Linked DNA regions of Prosthecobacter dejongeii. The protein of the gene in region 1 binds, or shares a complex with, the protein of each later gene. Links are inferred from orthologs where the notes say so. Each region holds a gene or a part of one and is shown in the gene's direction. Other genes may lie near its edges. The genes, in order: nuoB, nuoD and HNQ64_RS11475.

The links.
Region 2: the proteins of nuoB (region 1) and nuoD are in contact, whole or in part, in a cryo-EM structure (PDB 6KHJ), measured with the Thermosynechococcus vestitus proteins. The link is inferred for Prosthecobacter dejongeii from one-to-one orthologs. Residues at the interface, in WP_011056552.1 of Thermosynechococcus vestitus: Leu46, Met47, Tyr48, Thr50, Ala51, Cys52, Phe54, Ile55, Glu56, Ala58, Ala59, Ile61, Gly62, Ser63, Arg64, Phe65, Asn76, Pro78, Thr89, Thr91, Lys93, Met94, Ala97, Leu101, Met123, Phe124, Ser126, Asp127, Ser128, Tyr129; in WP_011057128.1 of Thermosynechococcus vestitus: Pro17, His18, His19, Pro20, Ser21, Met22, Val25, Arg27, Met29, Thr31, Ile38, Asp39, Cys40, Glu41, Pro42, Val43, Ile44, Gly45, Tyr46, Leu47, His48, Arg49, Gly50, Met51, Lys53, Ile54, Asn57, Arg58, Pro65, Tyr66.
Region 3: the proteins of nuoB (region 1) and HNQ64_RS11475 are in contact, whole or in part, in a crystal structure (PDB 6I1P), measured with the Thermus thermophilus proteins. The link is inferred for Prosthecobacter dejongeii from one-to-one orthologs. Residues at the interface, in WP_096411117.1 of Thermus thermophilus: Ala56, Arg57, Asn58, Asp59, Arg62, Phe63, Ala110, Ser113, Ser114, Gly115, Gly116, Met117, Asn119, Gln125, Asn126, Asp134, Val135, Tyr136, Val137, Pro138, Gly139, Cys140, Arg143, Glu145, Ala146, Ile148, Tyr149, Ala150, Met152, Gln153; in WP_096411123.1 of Thermus thermophilus: Val22, Thr23, Val24, Pro25, Tyr26, Pro27, Val31, Ala32, Leu33, Phe37, Pro64, Ala65, Asn94, Met95, Leu96, Arg97, Cys98, Ile99, Phe100, Phe119, Glu120, Met121, Ala122, Asp123, Tyr124, Glu125, Tyr126, Asp128, Leu129, Lys144.

The regions. Positions count from the first base shown.
Region 1 is NZ_JACHIF010000001.1:1,154,910-1,160,772, reverse strand. Bases 1,499-4,398 are described here. They hold nuoB (NADH-quinone oxidoreductase subunit NuoB), read left to right. Parts: upstream 1,499-2,633; coding sequence 2,634-3,164; downstream 3,165-4,398. Other genes in these bases: HNQ64_RS04580 (antitoxin), read right to left, coding at 4,245-4,398; HNQ64_RS04585 (PIN domain-containing protein), read right to left, coding at 3,805-4,248; HNQ64_RS04590 (NADH-quinone oxidoreductase subunit C), read left to right, coding at 3,219-3,788; HNQ64_RS04600 (septal ring lytic transglycosylase RlpA family protein), read left to right, coding at 1,910-2,527; HNQ64_RS04605 (alpha/beta fold hydrolase), read left to right, coding at 1,499-1,837. In the rest of the region: HNQ64_RS04610 (L-fucose/L-arabinose isomerase family protein), read right to left, coding at 1-977; more of HNQ64_RS04605, read left to right, coding at 1,133-1,498; more of HNQ64_RS04580, read right to left, coding at 4,399-4,502; HNQ64_RS04575 (sialate O-acetylesterase), read left to right, coding at 4,638-5,863. UniProt on the Escherichia coli protein: NDH-1 shuttles electrons from NADH, via FMN and iron-sulfur (Fe-S) centers, to quinones in the respiratory chain. The immediate electron acceptor for the enzyme in this species is ubiquinone.
Region 2 is NZ_JACHIF010000005.1:426,031-431,914, forward strand. Bases 856-3,776 are described here. They hold nuoD (NADH dehydrogenase (quinone) subunit D), read left to right. Parts: upstream 856-1,646; coding sequence 1,647-2,906; downstream 2,907-3,776. Other genes in these bases: HNQ64_RS14280 (NADH-quinone oxidoreductase subunit NuoE family protein), read left to right, coding at 2,955-3,455; HNQ64_RS14285 (diacylglycerol/lipid kinase family protein), read left to right, coding at 3,531-3,776. Outside these bases: gnd (decarboxylating NADP(+)-dependent phosphogluconate dehydrogenase), read left to right, coding at 1-635; more of HNQ64_RS14285, read left to right, coding at 3,777-4,421; HNQ64_RS14290 (hypothetical protein), read right to left, coding at 5,763-5,884.
Region 3 is NZ_JACHIF010000004.1:219,281-225,056, forward strand. The notes cover bases 2,964-5,776. They hold HNQ64_RS11475 (NuoI/complex I 23 kDa subunit family protein), read left to right. Parts: upstream 2,964-4,003; coding sequence 4,004-4,549; downstream 4,550-5,776. Other genes in these bases: HNQ64_RS11470 (complex I subunit 1/NuoH family protein), read left to right, coding at 2,964-3,991; HNQ64_RS11480 (NADH-quinone oxidoreductase subunit J family protein), read left to right, coding at 4,554-5,129; nuoK (NADH-quinone oxidoreductase subunit NuoK), read left to right, coding at 5,129-5,446; nuoL (NADH-quinone oxidoreductase subunit L), read left to right, coding at 5,471-5,776. In the rest of the region: signal recognition particle-docking protein FtsY, read left to right, coding at 1-646; tRNA adenosine(34) deaminase TadA, read left to right, coding at 643-1,206; HNQ64_RS11460 (hypothetical protein), read left to right, coding at 1,308-1,859; HNQ64_RS11465 (trimeric intracellular cation channel family protein), read right to left, coding at 1,870-2,487; more of HNQ64_RS11470, read left to right, coding at 2,723-2,963. UniProt on the Escherichia coli protein: NDH-1 shuttles electrons from NADH, via FMN and iron-sulfur (Fe-S) centers, to quinones in the respiratory chain. The immediate electron acceptor for the enzyme in this species is believed to be ubiquinone.

The DNA.
Region 1 (5,863 bases):
CTGCGCACGGGTGGGCGGTCTGTGTTGTTAAGCATGCCCTCCACGAGGTCGCTGGCTGGCGTGAGATCCTTCAGCCCCTGCTGGTATTGGATGCCGATGGCGTCGCAGCCAAATTCATCCGCCATGCGGACGGCGGCGATGTACATTTTACACTGGAGGAGGATCTGCGCCTCGGTGAGCTCCGTGGCTTCATCTTGGCCTAACTGCATTTGCAATCCCTTCTTCTTCAGCCAGGCATAGGCTTCCACCGCATCCTCATCGCTCACGGTCTGCATGGCTGCATAGAGACTGGACTGGCTGAGTCTTTCTTTAAAGCAGCCGGTGGCGTGAAAAAGATTGTCCGGGATAATGGCATTGTACATGCCCATGCAGCCTTCATCGAAGACGCCGAGAATCGCCTTGTGATTGCGGAAACGACGCCCGAAATCCCGGCCCAGACTTTCATCCTCCTGCGGCAGCTTCAGCAGGGAAAGATCGCGCACATGGGACTGGTCATGCGTCACGGCACCCGTATCGAGCCATTCACGCAGGCCATTTTTAAAATAGGCATCGGTGAAGGTCTCGCTCCAGAGCGTGGAGTAGGTCACGCCGGCCTTGGTCAGCGACGCATTCAGATTCAGCAGGCCCACGAGGCCGGGCCACTGGCCGCTCCAGTTCGCCACGGTCAAGATGGGGCCGCGATGCGTGCTAAGCCCCGCGAGCACGTGATGCGAATATTGCCACACCGCCTCTGCCACGATGATGGGCGCATCTGGGTCCACCGTGCGAAAGACCTCGATCCCCTCACGCTGACTGGCGATGAAGCCGTGCTTTTTCTTGGCATCGTATGGATGAGCACGTTTGACCTCATAACCTTCGGCTTTAAGAGCTTTGGCCAAAGCGTCTTCCATGGCCTTCTGGGCAGGCCAGCAGGTTTGGTTGGCGGAAAGTCGGAGGTCGCCGCTGGCGACGAGCTGGATGGCGCGATGGTTGGGCATGATCTCTTAAGCATCTTCCAAAACAAGCTCCTCAAGCAATGCCTCGGTGCTGCTCATTCTTGCTGGGTGTTTGACGATTCTTGACCCTGGCCACCTCCGATTGTCCTGCACAGCCAAAAGTTGACCAAAAGACGTTCTCGCTGCATTAGTACCCTATGAAACCTACCCAGCGCGACATCGTGGTTTTGATCCACGGGCTCGGGCGTTCGCCTCGCAGTCTGCTGGCGTTGCGTTTCTGGTTATGGCGGGCGGGTTACAGGGTCATCAGCGTGAGCTACCCCTCCCGTCGTGTCACAGTGCAGAAAGCCGTGGATCAATGGTTAAAACCTGTTTTAGCTAAACTGCGACTGACCAAGGGCACGCGCGTTCATTTTGTCACGCACTCTCTGGGCGGTATCCTGTTCCGGGCCTGGGCAGAGAACCGAGACCCGTCCTTCCCTCTCGGCCGCACCGTGATGTTAGGCCCGCCGAATCAAGGCAGCGAGGTGCTTGCGCAACTGGGGGAGTCGCCCTGGTTGCGTCGTTTGTTAGGCCCCGTCATTCATGAGCTGGGGGTGGATGAAACAAGCACTCCGCGCAGGCTTGGGGCCGTGCCGCCCGGCACCGGCATCATCATGGGAAATAAGCCTGTGATTACCCTTTTCCGTGATCTCTTGGGCCCCGAGTCCGATGGCATCGTCACCGTCGCGGGGGGTTGGGTTGCAGGGCAGGCAGATTTCATGGTCACGCAGGCAGACCACACATTCATGATGTGGCGGCCCCGGGTGCTGCGGGCGGTGGAGCGTTTTTTGAAGGAGGGTGCCTTCATCTCCCACACGGAGTGGGCCATGGCTGACAACTTATCGCCCGCATCCTCCTAGACCCCATTGTCGAAGCTTTCTTAATTTCTAAGAGTGACGAAGCGCACTTCTTTGTGTAAAAACCATGCCTGCATGTTTTGTCGCTGGTTTCTCTGTCTCTCCATGCTGGCCCTGGTCAGTTGCGCCTCACGTCCACCTGCCCACAGGGAGCAGGGCTGGGCCTCCTATGTCGCAGACCAATACACCGGACGACCTACCTCTTCAGGTGAGATCTATTATCCACAAGCTTACACCGCTGCCCACACCACCTTGCCCTTTGGCACCGTGGTGACGGTGAAAAACATGCTCAATGGCCGCACGGTGAATGTCACCGTCAATGATCGCTTTCCCTATTATCAGGGACGTGTGATCAATCTCTCCAGCGCCGCTGCCCAGCAGATCGGCATCCCCTACATGCAGATGGGTCAGGTGGAGGTCACGGCTCAAACGGTGGCTCGAGGAAACTACGGCGCCCCAGCCCAGCCACAGTATGGGGGCTATGCCCAGCAGCCCGCTTACTCCCCACGGCCTGCGGCACCTCCATCTTACTCGCCACAGCCTGCCTACGGGGGCTACACCCCGCAGCCCACCACCCCCTCTTACTCAGCTCCCGCTGCCACTTACCAAGTGCAGCAACCCGCAGGCGGTGCCCCTAACGCACCTGGATTTAACGGAACCAGCAGCACCCCTCCTGGTCTGAAGACCTTCTAAATGATACTTCACGGGCTGCCCGAGCTTGTGAAAACTTTCACAAACGGGTTGCCGGGGGGGGAGCCGGGGCGTATTTCTTCCATCGTTAACCTCTTTTTCCAACGCCATGGTCGCCCCTGCTGAAACCGAAGCCTCCTACGATTCCAAAATCGAGGGCAATGTCGTCGTCACCAAGCTGGACTCTGCGGTCAACTGGATGCGCAAGAACTCCCTCTGGCCGATGCCCATGGGCCTCGCCTGCTGTGCCATCGAGATGATGGCCTCCGCTTGCAGCCGTTATGACCTCAGCCGCTTTGGCATGGAGGTCATGCGCTTTTCCCCCCGTCAGGCGGATGTGATGATCGTCGCAGGCACAGTGACTTACAAAATGGCCCTGGCCGTGAAACGCGTGTGGGACCAGATGCCGGAGCCCAAGTGGTGCATCGCCATGGGTGCCTGTGCCTCCAGCGGTGGCATGTATCGCAGTTACGCTGTGCTTCAGGGCATTGATCACCTGATCCCAGTGGACGTGTACATCTCGGGCTGCCCTCCACGCCCGGAAGCTCTCATGGAAGGTCTGATGCGCTTGCAGCGTAAAATCGAAGGCGAGCACTCCATCTCCGAGCAGAAGCAGGAATTGATCAACGAGCTGTCCTAATTTTAGGCCCGTCAAAAATCGTCAAAAGGACAACAAGCCGCACCGAATCGCATCATGAACGCCGCGCAAATGGTCACCGCCCTGAAGGAAAAATTCGGCGATGCCGTCCTCAGCACCACCGAATTTCGGGGCGAGCACACCCTGCAAGTTTCCTTGACCAGTGTGAAATCGCTGCTCAAATACTGCCGTGACGAGCTGAACTTCGATTACCTCGTGGACATCTCCAGCCTGGATCACATGGGCCAGGAACCGCGTTTTGAAATGGTCTATGAAGTGTATGGCTACGGCCATCACCAGCACCTGCGCATCAAGGCCCAGATCCCCGATGAAGAAGAACCCGCCACCGTCAGTGACATCTGGCCCACGGCCGACTGGCATGAGCGTGAAGTCTGGGACATGATGGGCATCAAATTCGCCGGTCATCCCGATCTGCGCCGCATCCTCATGTGGGAAGGTTACCCCTACTTCCCCCTGCGCAAAGACTTCCCCCTCGCCGGCAAACCCAGCGACATGCCCGAAGTCGGCTTCACTGGCATCGCCCCCATGGCAGACGGTCCCTTCGTCACCAGCGCAGGTGCCCCAGACACCGTGGCCCGCGAGCCGCGCGCAAAGCGGGTGGAGTAGTGTTTGGCAGCCCTGGTTATTCTTCGAGAGGATTCCAGACGCGCTTAAAGCCCATCCCTTCAAAGTCCTTCAAGTTCACGGTAGCAAACTCCGTGACTCCTTGAAGAGTGAGCGACAGCGCGATTCTCAAATCAAAAGCTTTTCGTCGCGCAAAATTTTTCATTCTTAGGTGCGGCCAATAAAGGTCATGAAACACCTTACTGTCCGGAGGAAAACCCAAGATTTGCCATCGCGGGTGACAGCGAAAAGCCTCACAAACAGCCACTGCTTCGGGAGCATCTAAAGGCTTGAGAAGCACCACTGGATTTCGTAACAATCCGTAGAGTTCGACTAAAACGAACTCCGAGATAGCCACCTCATCACGATCTTGTAAACCCATCACAAACAAAAACGCCTTCGCATGATCTGGGTGGTCTGGATTGACAGCTGGTAGCAAAATATTCGTGTCGAGAGCAATCATGACTGATCGAGACCTCGCATGGATTCTTCCTCACTGGAAATGTCTCTAAGTTTGTCCAGAGGAACCAGGGCGCGACCCGCAGATACCTTGGGCAGAACCCATTTTTGAGGCTCGGCTATCGGCTGTGGGAACCGAGCTAAAAACAGCTCAATTCCACGTCTAGCAATCTCGGCTAAAGAAAGCTCTTTCTGCTCTGCCAAAGCTTTGGCCCGGCGATAAAGCTCATCGGGAAGCTGGATTTGCGTACGCGTCATGATGTCAATTATACATCCTTTTTGAAAGCCGTCAATTTTACATCAGCAACCTATTTCATAGGGCTATGCATTATTTTCGGATCGACGAAGGGTTCATCTTGGAGATGACGTACTACACGCTCTCTTATCCCATCCATGCGCACACTCGCACTCACCTCACTCCTCGCTGCCTTGGCCTTTTCGGCTCGGGCGGAAATCAAACTACCCGCCATCATTGGCGATAACATGGTCCTGCAGCAAAAGCAGGCCAACCCCATCTGGGGCTGGGATACGCCCGGCACGGATGTGACCGTGACCTTTGCAGGCCAGACCAAGACCGCCAAAGCAGGCGCGGATGGCAAATGGACCGTGAAGCTGGATGCGGTACCTGCCAATGCGCAGCCTGCCACCCTCGGCATCAAAGGCACCAATACCCGCGAGCTGAAAAACGTCCTCGTGGGTGAGGTGTGGATCTGCTCCGGCCAGTCCAACATGCAGTGGAGCGTGAACGCCTCCTGGGATGCAGACCTAGAAATCGCCACGGCGAAATACCCGAACATCCGCCTCATCTCCGTGCCACAAGTGGGCACTCAAGAGCCCCAGCAGGACTTCAAAGGCCAGTGGGTAGAGTGCTCCCCACAGACCGTGGGCCCGTTCAGCGCGGTCGGTTATTTCTATGGTCGCGTCCTGCATCGCATGCTGGATGTGCCCGTGGGCCTGATCAACAACGCCTGGGGTGGCAGCGCTGCCGAAGCCTGGGTACGGCGTGATGAATTGGAGAAAGACGCACGCTTCAAAGGCCTCATGGAAAACACCGTGAAGACGGAAGCCGCCATGAACTCTGAGAAGGCCAAAAAGGATTACGAAGTGGCTCTGGCTAAATGGAAGACCCAGGCCGACGAAGCCAAAAAAGCTGGCCAACCTATTCCTCGCCAGCCCAGTTCCCCTCAAAGCTGGCTCACGGGCAATGCCCGCCCTGGAAACATCTACAACGGCGTGCTGCTGCCCACCATCGGCTATGGCATCAAAGGGGCTATCTGGTACCAGGGCGAGTCCAATGCCGGACGCGCCTATGAATACGGCTCTCTCTTCCCGTTCATGATTGAGCATTGGCGCAAAGAGTGGAAACAGGGTGATTTCCCCTTCTACTGGGTGCAGTTGGCTGACTTCATGCCTGAAGTACCCACCCCTGGCGACAGTGCCTGGGCTGAACTGCGCGAAAGCCAGACCAAGACCCAGAACGCCATCAAAAACGGTGGCCAGGCCGTCATCATTGATCTCGGCGAAGCCAACGACATTCACCCGAAAAACAAACGTGACGTGGCCGAGCGTCTCGCCCGCCACGCTCTGGTGAAGGACTACGGCTTCAAGCTGCCCTACCG
Region 2 (5,884 bases), on another replicon or contig:
GCCAGTGGACCCTGCTGAACGCCGCTGAAAACGCCGTCGTCATCAGCACCATCAATGCCGCTGTGGAGGCCCGCATCCTTTCCTCCAAGAAGAAAGCCCGCGTGGCTGCCAGCAAGGAACTCACCGGCCCGAAGGTGAACATCACCACGGACAAAGCCGAGCTCGTCCAGAAAGTGCACGATGCCCTCTACGCCTCCAAAGTCATCTCCTACGCCCAGGGCCTGGACCTGATCAAGACCATGGGCGAAGCGAAGAACTGGGGCCTCGACCTCGGCCGCATCGCCTCCATCTGGCGCGGCGGTTGCATCATCCGTGCCCGCTTCCTCAACAAGATCACCGACGCGTATCGTGAAAACGCAGAGCTGAGCAACCTCATGCTGGCCCCCTTCTTCAAGGACCTGCTGAGCAAGACGCAGCAGAACTGGCGCGAAGTCGTGGCCCTGGCCACGCTGAACGGCATCCCCGTTCCGGCTTTCTCCGCCTCCCTCGGCTACTACGACAGCTACCGCGCCGAGCGCCTGCCCGCCAACCTGCTGCAGGCCCAGCGCGACTTCTTCGGTGCTCACACCTATGAGCGCACGGACAAGCCTGAAGGTGAGTTCTTCCACACCGAGTGGCCAGAAGTCATCGGCTAACCCCCGAATGAGGACGTGCCGCGGCACCTCCTCGTTTCATTTCCAGGCGACTGAGGGAAACCTCAGTCGCCTTTTTTGTGCGGTGCGCGCCCACACCCGCGCCCCGAAACACCGGGCCTCCACATCCAGAGAGACCTCCGGACCAGCGCCTAACCAACAACACGCATCGGGGGACATTCGACCTTTCTCGCGCCCCTCCAGGGCGCAGCGTGTGTGGACGCGCTCTTGGTTAGGTGACCGGGGGTTTCGCTCGTGCCTCGCTCCACCCCCGGCTAGTCTTCTTTCGCCCCTCCGGGGCGCGGGGAGGGGCTTGGGGAGGTTTAGGATGGGGGAGCGGACGAGGGGGTAAGGTAGGGCGCATTGTCCCAATGCGCAGTGGGGTGGAAGCTAGGGGGCGGACGAGGGCGCTAAATGGGAGTTCCGCGAGGACGCAGAACTCGGCACGCGAGACGCGTGCGCTCCATGGCGGACGAGGCTTGGCTGGGGCGGACGGCATCACTCGGAGAGTGATGAATACTGTACTGGCGGACGGTGCGTGCTGGGGCGGACGCATCACTCGGAGAGTGATGAATACTGTACTGGCGGACGATGCGTGCTGGGGCGGACGGCATCACTCGGAGAGTGATGAATGCTGTACTGCGGACGAGGTCATCCCCCCACCCCGCTGCGCCTGGGGACCGTGTGCCCTACCTTTTCCCCTTGCACCTCCTCGCCCCGGAGGGGCGAAAGAAAAGTAGCCGGGGGTGGAGCGAGGCTTGGCGAGCGGGAACCCCCGGATGGACGAAACCCCCCACAATGTGGCAAGAGGGGCGCCCCGCAGGGGCGCGAGAAACATCCGTCCGCCCCCACGCGCGGCGCACCGTCCCCCTGCGCCTACCTTTTCTCCTACACCTCCCCCCGCCCCCGAGTCCTGCGAACTCCCCAGGGACACCGAAGGGGAGCTTGTGAAATTTTTCACAAATTCGTGTTGCCGCTGTTTGGCCCGCGTAGAATAGTCATCTTTACCCCATTATGCCTGCTGTTACCCGTGAATACGAGTCCCCGGACACCGCCGCCAAGGTGGCGATGCACCTGGACAGTCTCGAAGAGACGACGACCGATCTCGTGGGCGAGAAGCTGGTCCTGAACATGGGGCCCTCCCACCCAGCCACCCACGGGGTGCTGCGGATGATTTTGGAACTGGATGGCGAGACCATCACGAAGGCGGAGCCAGATGTGGGCTACCTGCACCGGGGCGATGAAAAGATCGCCGAAAACATGCATTACAACCAGTTCGTGCCCTACACAGACCGGCTGGACTACCTGGCCCCCCTGGCCAACAACGTGGCTTACGCCCTGGCGGTGGAAAAACTGATGGGCTGGGAAGTGCCGGAGCGTGGCCGTGCGATCCGCGTGATCTGCTGTGAGCTGGCGCGCATTTCCGCCCACCTGCTGGGCGTGGGCGTCTTCGCCATGGACGTGGGCGCGATGACGGTTTTCCTCTACACGTTCACGGAGCGTGAGAAGATCTATAACCTGTGCGAGCAGCTCACCGGCGCACGCTTCACCACCAGCTACACCCGCGTGGGCGGCCAGATCCGCGATCTGCCAGACGGCTTTACCGAGTCGGTCCTGAAGTTCCTTGCCGAGGTGGAGCCCGTCATTGATGAGATTGACAAGCTGCTGACGCGCAACGCCATCTTCATCGCCCGTACGCAGGACATCGGCGTCATCACCAAGGCGGATGCCATCGCCTACGGCCTCTCGGGCCCGAACCTGCGCGGCTCCGGCGTGGAGCATGACCTGCGCAAAACGAACCCTTACCTCGACTACGAGAAGTACGAATTCGATGTGCCCATCGGCACCAAGGGAGATTGTTACGATCGTTACCTCGTCCGCATGGAAGAGATGCGCCAGAGCGTGCGCATCCTGCGTCAGGTGTTTGCGAAGCTGCCCGGCGGCCCCATCAATGTGGCCGATGCCAAAGGCCTGCTGCCAAATAAAGATCGCGTGCTCATGAAGATGGAGGAGCTCATCCACCACTTCATCATCGCCACTCAGGGCATTGATGCGCCTGCGGGTGAGGTGTACTTTGGCGCGGAAAATCCTAAGGGAGAGCTGGGCTTTTACATCCACAGCAAGGGCGGTGGGGTGCCTTACCGCCTGAAGATCCGCAGCCCCTCGTTCGTGAACCTGAGCATCCTTTCCAAAATCATGCCCGGTCACATGCTCAGCGACATTCCTTCCGTGCTGGGCAGCCTCGACTTCGTGATGGGCGAGTGCGACCGCTGAGGCTGCACGCGCTGAATCTAGCAACCTTTTACTACCTGAACTTTTAAGATGGCATTCGCAGTCCCCGCAGAGTTGGAGAGCAAGATGGACGAGGTGATCACGCATTACCCCGTTTCCAAGCGCAGTGCCGTTTTGCCCCTGCTGCACCTGATGCAGGAGCACTACCGGTTCATCAGCGATGACATCGTGAACTGGGTGGCGGCGAAGCTGGGGCTGGAGCCGATCCAGGTGCTGGAGGTGGTGACCTTCTACCCCGGTTTCCGCCAGAGCGCCCCTGGGAAGTACCACATCCGCGTCTGCCGCACGCTTTCCTGCGCCATGACGGGCAGCTATGAGCTGATGGATGCGCTGTGCAAAGAGGCCAAAATTGACCGCAGCCACTGCGATCACCACCACCCCATCGCGGTGAGTGAAGACGGCAAGTACAGCATCGAATTTGCTGAGTGCCTGGCGAGCTGCGGCTTTGGCCCCGTGTGCATGGTGGAAGACGACTTTTTTGAAAAGGTGGAGCCTGCCAAAGCGGCGGAGCTGCTGGCAAAGTACCCTTGATCGGTGGCGTGCCGCCTCGCCAAGGGAAGTGTTGCTTGAGCTCGGCCCCATTCTGGCCCATAGGCGCTGCCCCTCATGCCCGAAAGAATCCCCGTCATTCTGAATCCGGCCGCCCGCAGCACCCAGGCGGCTGCGCGTGAAAAAGCCATCCGCGCACTGACTCCCGCGCCCGAGCTCATCCTCACGGAAGGCCCCGGCCAGGCCACGGAGCTGGCGGAGAAACTGGCCCGTGAAGGCCACCCGCTCATCGTCGCCGCTGGCGGAGATGGCACCATGAATGAGGTGCTGCAGGGCCTGTGCCGCGTGAATGCCGCCCGTCCTGCGGGGGAAAAACACACGGCGCTGGGCGTGCTGCCGGTGGGGACGATGAATGTTTTTTCGCTGGAGCTGGGCCTGCCCAGTGCGGATCTGCCGGCGTGCTGGGCGCAGATTTCCCAGGGCCGTTTCCGGGAGCTGGACCTGTGGATGGCGAATGACCAGTACTTTGTGCAACTGGCGGGCGTGGGGTTCGATGCCGAGATCATCCAGGAGACCTCCTGGGAGAGCAAAAAACGCTTTGGCCCGCTGAGTTACGTCATGTCTGCCATGCAGGTGCTGACGCGGCAGCCGCCCGTGCTTTCCGTCCACATCGAGGGGCGGCCCTCGCTGCATGGCTCGGTGGTGCTGGTGGGCGCGGGCAGGCATTACGGCGGCCCGGTGCCGGTGTTTCGCCAGGCGTCGAATCAGGACGGGCTGCTGGATGTGCTGGTGTTTCGCGGCCTGGGCGGCTGGGAATTTGCGCAGATGCTGCGGGCGATTTTGGTGGATGGGTATGAGCCTGCGGAGGACATTGATTACCTGCAACTGCGCGAGTTCACCGTGACCTCCACCCCCGCCGCGCCGCTGGAGGTGGATGGCGAGCTGGCCAGCATCGGCACCCCCGTGGTGTTTCAGGCCGCACCGTTCAAGGTGCAGGTGGCGGTGTGAGGCGGGCAGGCCCGACAACCCCAGAAAAGGTGGGTGTGGGGTGAATGTGGCGTGATGGCCGGGGTACCGTTTTTTTGATAGGATTCACAGGATTTTCAGGATTCACAGGAAAGGCCGTTAGGGGGGGGCAGGTTTGGGGCCGGGTAGGGTCGTCCCGCCCCGCATCCGGGACGGTCTAGGAAAAGGCCTAACGGGAAGTGTGGATGAATGGAGCGAACGAGAGCGGGGGAGGTGCCCGTGCGGGACCGTTCCCGATAGGCCCATCCGCCTTTGAAGAAAGGACACACCGCAAGAGATAGGAACACCGCAGAGAAGAGTTTTTCAGAAGGGTTTTCTCTGCGGTGTTCTTACCTCTGCGGTGTTTCAGGCCTGGGGGCGCGCTGGGGAGTGGAATGGGTAGATGGTGGGGGCGAACGGGGGCGGGGGAGGATTTCGTGCGCGTTGGGGGAGTTAGGCGAATAGGCTATTCGCGCTCCGGTCGGGGGTGTGAGGGGGCGTGAGGAGGTGAGGGGTGGGCGTGTGGGTCCGAGTGCGCTTCTCGCGCCCCTCCAGGGCGCGGGGGTGATGGCGCGTTTTTGGTTAGGCGGGGGTCCGGGGGTTCTCGGTGCTGCGCACCTTCACCCCCGGCTATTGTTCTTTCGCCCCTCCAGGGCGGGGGGAGTGTGCAAGGGGGCGGACGATGCGTGCTAGGGCGGACGCATCACTCGGAGAGTGATGGATACTGTACTGCGGACGGGGGCTGATTGAGGGCGAATGAAGGTGGTTTGGTCTTTTGTTCACGGAGGCGAAAAGACGTCCCCCCTCGCCCCGCTTGCGGGGAGCAGGGCCAGGGGTGAGGGGCGGTGGGATGGTCTCGGGGGTCGAGGTCGGAGGTGTCGTTTGAGGGAAAAGGGTGCCTTTTGCGGACGAGGTTTTTCGTGCTGCGACCACCCCTCACCTGGGCCTCATCCCCGCAAGCGGGGAGAGGGAGAGTCTTTTGGAAGCTCGGGATGGAGGTGGCGGACGGGGTTTCTCGCGCCCCTCCAGGGCGCTCATTTTGCGACGCCTTTGGTTATGTCGTCACCGGGGGTTCCGCTCGTGCCTCGCTGCACCCCCGGCTATTGTTCTTTCGCCCCTCCGGGGCGGGGGGAGGAGGCGGACGGGTGCGCTTTGGGGCGGACGCATCACTCGGAGAGTGATGAATACTGTACTGGCGGACGGGTGCGCTTTGGGGCGGACGCATCACTCGGAGAGTGATGAATACTGTACTGGCGGACGGTGCGTGCTGGGGCGGACGCATCACTCGGAGAGTGATGGATACTGTACTGGCGGACGGGGCCATTTCCCCGCCCCGCTTCCCCTTCACCCTGGCAGGCGGGCGGGGTCGGCTTTGCCCCAGGTGCTGGGGGAGAGCATGGTGGTCAGCCAGTGGCGCATGGCTTTGAAGCCGCGCATGAGGGTGCTATCCATCACCTCCTGGCAGC
Region 3 (5,776 bases), on another replicon or contig:
GCCTGAAAAGGCTGAGACACTGACGCCTCTGGACGGTAAACCCAAGGTGGTCCTGGTGATCGGGGTGAATGGCACTGGAAAGACCACCTCCACGGCCAAACTGGCCCATCTTCTCCATAAAGGCGGAAAAAAGGTGGTGCTAGCCGCAGCAGATACTTTCCGCGCAGCCGCCGTGGAGCAGCTGGAAGTCTGGTCTCAGCGCCTAAACATCCCCATGGTGAAAGGGCCGCCAAATGGTGATCCCGCCTCTGTTTGTTTTGAGGCGTATGACCTCGCCAGTCGCACTCAGGCGGACTTCCTGCTATGTGACACGGCGGGCCGCTTACACAACAAGCACAACCTCATGGAAGAGCTGAAAAAGATCCACCGCATCCTGGGGCGTAAAGACAGCACCTCTCCCCACGAAGTTCTTTTGGTGGTGGATGCCACCACGGGGGCCAATGCCCTCCAGCAGGCACGCGAGTTTCACAAGATCATCCCACTGACGGGCGTCATCGTCACCAAGCTGGATGGCAGTGGTAAAGGCGGCATTTTAGTGACCATCCAGCAGGAGCTGGGGGTGCCCACCCGCTACATCGGCCTGGGTGAAAAAGTGGAGGAATTTCAGCCCTTCAACAGTCAACGTTTCGTCGAGGAACTGCTATGAGCCTGGAACTTCCCCAAACCATTGATCTCGTCTCGGATGAGCACTTCATGCGCGAGGCTCTACGTCTGGCCAAAAAAGCAGCCCGTCAGGATGAGGTGCCCATTGGCGCGGTCATCGTTCACAAAGGGCAGATCATCGGTCGTGCCTGGAATCAGGTGGAAACGCTGAAAGATGCCACCGCTCATGCCGAAATGCTGGCTCTGACTCAGGCGGAGAGTGCGATGGAAGACTGGCGTTTAGCGGAGTGTGATCTCTACGTTACCAAAGAGCCTTGTCCCATGTGTGCCGGGGCGATTGTCCACTGCCGGATTCGGCGGGTCATCTTCGGTTGTGTGGATGTCAAAGGTGGGGCGGCAGGGGGATTTTGGAATCTGCTGCAAGCTCCCAATCTCAACCATCGCAGCGAGATCACGCCCGGTGTTTTGGCGGATGACAGCATCGCTTTGCTAAAGGCTTTTTTTGCCGATGCGCGCAAGCGGAAAGCTCTGGGCCTAGCCCATACGAAGGGGATTGGCACGCCTCCTCAGATATCGGACTCGACGATCTTTGATGGCCCTTAAACGGGAGTCCTTTGTCCCAGGTTAGCATGCGTTCTGCCCGGTCATCGGTTTTCTCATTTTTTTCTTCCGGTGGCTGGGGGGCATTCGCTAACATCTGAGACATGAGCGATACGACCTGGCATCTCATCAAAGCGGCTGACAATCAAGAATACGGCCCCATCACCACCGAGACCCTTTTGGGCTGGGCTAGCGAGGCTAAAATTTCGCCCATGGATAAGTTATCCAATGACGGGCGACAGACCTGGCAGCGGGCACCCATGATCCAGGAATTGCAGATGGATTGGCTGATCCAAATGCCGGATCAGTATCTTTATGGGCCGACCAATGTCGCCACCATTCAGGAGTTTTTAGCCACAGGAGAAATTGATGAAAATGTCGTTCTGATCAATTGCGTGGATGCCACGGAATCCCGGCTTTCAGATCAGGCCTTCTTTGGTTTTAGCCCGCATCACACGCGCAGCGCCGAAACTACCTTGGTGGGTGCCCAGTGGCCAGATCTGCAGAAGGGGAGTGGGGACGCGCTTTTGCAGCAGCGTGTCGGCCTTTTAGAAAAGCAAATCGTGGAATATCAGCGCTCACTGGATCAATGGGAAACCAGCTACCAGAGCCTGCGTCAGCAATTCATAGAGGCCACTGGGCGCGAGCCGCTTTAACAGGGAGATTTCACTTTTTGGGTCGTGTCTGGAAAGTGGGTAATCGCAGTTTCCAGCGCATGGCGGCGAGCCGCAGAATTAAGATCACCGACATAGCTATATAGCGATGGCTTTCTGAAGGTGGAAGCCATCGTTCCAGCAACACAAAAATGGTGGCCCCTATGCCCACTGCGGTCGCATAAAGTTCAACCTCCGCTCTCAGGACCCAAGGAATTTCACTTCGCAAAACATCCCGGAGGATACCTCCCGCGACTCCCGTGACGATGCCCAGGAGGACTGCTACGATGGCAGGTGAGCCTAGGAGAAGGGCTTTCTCCGTACCGACAATGCCAAAGAGGGCCAGCCCAAAGGCATCTGCCAAGGTCAATGCTCGATTGGGTATTTCGATGAACCCCGCCAGCACAAACGTGCTCACCGCAGCTACAAGAGACCACGTGATGTGGTCAGGAGCCTGAATCCAGAAAACGGGGCGTACACCCAGGCACAGATCGCGTATCGTTCCGCCACCCACCGCTGCCACGAGAGCTAAAACTACCGCTCCAAAGAGGTCCATGCGTTTTCCCTCGGCTGCAAGCACGCCGGAAATGGCGCATACAGCACAGGCAGAATACTCAATCCAGGGTGGCATCTGGTCATTTTGAACCAAAAAACGCAGAAATCGAAGACCAAGTCTGCTCCTTTCTAAAGACATCCATGGGTGATGGATGTCTCGCAGCATGGTTTTCCCCGTCCGGCAACCTCTCAATTTGGTAAAAAAAGGGTCAAAAGAGGGGGCTTAGGGCCCACAAAAGTGTGAGCTTGTGAAATTTTTCACAAATTCGGGTTGCCCGTCGTAAAGCCTTCCTGATAATGCACACGCCCCCATGGCAGCACTTCTCGCCAGCTTCGACTTTGCCTTCCTCATCACTTCGGTGGTGAAGATCGTTTTCCTGACCTTTTTGGTCATCTTGCCCATGGTCGCTTACTCCGTTTATGCGGAGAGGCGATTTTCGGCCATCATCCAGGACCGTGTCGGCCCCAACCGAACCGGGATCCCCTTGACGCTTTTTGGCTTCAAGAAGGATATCCAGATCTTTGGGATCGGGGGCCTGGTGCAGCCCATGGCAGATGGTTTGAAGTTTCTTCTCAAAGAAGATTTCACCCCGAAGTCCGTCAATACTTTCTACTATTGGTTGGCTCCAGCGCTGACAATGGTCCCGGCACTGATGACTTGTGCCGTGTTGCCTTTTGGGAGCGAATTGGATTTTTCATTCCTCAATCCAATGATTGAAAAATTGGGTGGAACAGGCTTTTCCGCACCTGTGAAGTCTGTGATTGCTGACCTGAATGTCGGGCCGCTTTTCACCTTCGCTATCGCGTCCTTGGGGGTTTACGGGATCGTCCTAGCAGGATGGTCCTCGAACTCGAAGTATCCCTTCCTCGGAGGGGTTCGCTCCTCGGCGCAGATGATCTCCTATGAACTGTCCCTGGGGCTTTCGATCATTCCTGTTTTGATGGTGTTCGGTGAGCTGAATCTCTCTAAGATGTCAGCGTTCCAAGACGCGAACGGTTGGCTCCTGCTGCCTTTCTGGGGTGAAGGTTTGACGGCTGAACGCTGGGTGCTGCTGGTGCCCATGGTCATTTCCTTCTGCATTTTCACGGTGGCGATGTTTGCTGAGACCAATCGCTTGCCTTTTGACCTGGCGGAGTGCGAAACGGAACTCGTTGCAGGTTACCATACGGAATACAGCTCCATGAAATTTGCCCTCTTCTTCTTGGGCGAATATGCAGCCATGATCATTGGATCGGGTTTGGCCGTTACCTTGTTCCTGGGCGGCTGGAGCATTCCTTTCTGGCCCTTCTTTGAATACGTCGGGAACATGATCGGGTTGGATACTGCCTTTGGCTGGCTCGGGAGCAGCTTTCAGCTTCATTACTCCGCAGGTTCCACGCCTTTTTGGCTTGGACTTCTACACATTGGCGTCTTCTTTTTGAAGGTCATCGTCTTCATTCTTTTCTTCATCCTCATTCGCTGGTCACTGCCGCGGTTCCGCTTTGACCAACTTATGAAATTGGGCTGGCTGTTCATGTTTGAACTGGCTCTGGCCAATGTCATCCTGACTGCCGTGATCATGGCCTGCTTCACGAAGTAATTTCCCCCTCCGATGGCAACAATTATCGTCCAACGCCCCAAGCTCGCCTGGCATGAGAGATGGTTCATCTCCACGCTCGTCAAAGGTTTGAAAATTACGCTCGGGCACGCCCTTAAAACATTCCGCGAGATCGTAGGCGGCAAGGAAAAGGTGACCATGGAATACCCTGAGCAAAAATGGGATGCCAATCTGCCTTCCTACTACCGGGGTGCTCCCGCTTTGGTGACCGATGAACAGGAACGTGAGCGCTGCGTGAGCTGCCAACTTTGCGAGTTCATTTGCCCTCCAAAGGCCATCCGTATCACTCCCGGTGAAATCCCCAGCGATGATCCATGGGCCAAAGTGGAAAAGCGGCCGAAGGAGTTCGATATTGATATGACTCGCTGCATCTACTGCGGCATGTGTGAAGAAGTTTGTCCTGAACAGGCCATCTATTTGCGTAAAGATTACGCCATCACAGGTGAATCCCGTGCTGAATTGATGCACAACAAGAAGAAGCTCTATGAGATCGGCGGCAAGCGCGTTGGCCTCGTCAACAAGTGGAATGAATTGAAGTAGAGCCATGCCTTCTATCCTCTTTTATCTTTTCAGCGCGATGACCTTAGGCTTTGGCCTGTTGGTCGTCACGGCGCGAAATCCCGTTACCAGTGCTCTGTCTTTAGCGGGTAGCTTCGTTGGTCTTGCGGCTCTTTTCTTGAGCTTGGATGCTTACTTCATCGGAACCATCCAGATCCTTGTTTACGCAGGTGCCGTGATGGTGCTTTTCCTCTTCATCATTATGTTGTTGGATATCAAGGCGGAGGAAGGCAAGAAGCCCAACCTCCCCGCTGTCATCGGAGGTATTGTTTTGGCCGTTATTTTGGCGCTTCAGATCGCGACAGTTTGCAGCAGTTTTAGCAACGGAGCTGTTAAAATTAAAGACGCTCCTCTCGTGCTTCAGAAAGCAGGCGAGTTGGCCAAGATTCCAACCATTGCTAATGACCTAAAGGCAGGAGTGCTTCCTGATGCCAAACTGATGGGCCTCACTTTGTTTCAGAAATACGGCTTTCACCTCCAGGTGGTCGGTTTGTTGCTCCTTGTGGGCACGATTGGCGTGGTGGTGCTGAGCAAGCGTGAGAAAGGAGTCAAGGACGCCTGATGATCACACTCAATCATTACCTTATTATCAGCGGGATGCTGTTTGCGCTTGGCCTCGCTGGGGTCATCGCGCGGCGTAACATCATCATCATCTACATGTGTCTCGAGATGATGTTGAGTGCTGCCAACCTCACTCTCGTGGCTTTTTCTCGTTTCCGTGTGACGGAGGGGCTGCCTGACTATGCCGCTCAGTCTCTAGTGTTTTTCACCATCACGGTGGCCGCTGCCGAAGTGGCCGTTGGTCTTGCCATCATCGTTGCGCTCTACCGTTCGAAGCAGAGTGTCGAAACTGAATCCGTCACTAAGCTGCAAGGCTAAGCGCAACCGAGAATCTCCCGCTCCATGCCCGCCCCGGACGCCGCCCCCACACTCCCCTCTCTGCTGTTGCTGTTGCCGTTTTTTACGGCACTGACCATTTTGCTTGGACACAAGCTGCTGAAAAACGCCAGCGTGTTTCTGTCGGTCGCTTCGGCCACTGTTTGCTTTGTGATCAGTGTGCTTTTGCTGCACTCTCAGGATTCCAATCCCGTTCTTTTGCCGTTCGTCAGCATTGGGAAGTTTAAGATCGCCATTGATGCGCTGATTGATCAGCAGAGTCGTGGAATGATGTTGATCGTCACCTCGATTGGTTTGCTGGTGCATATTTTC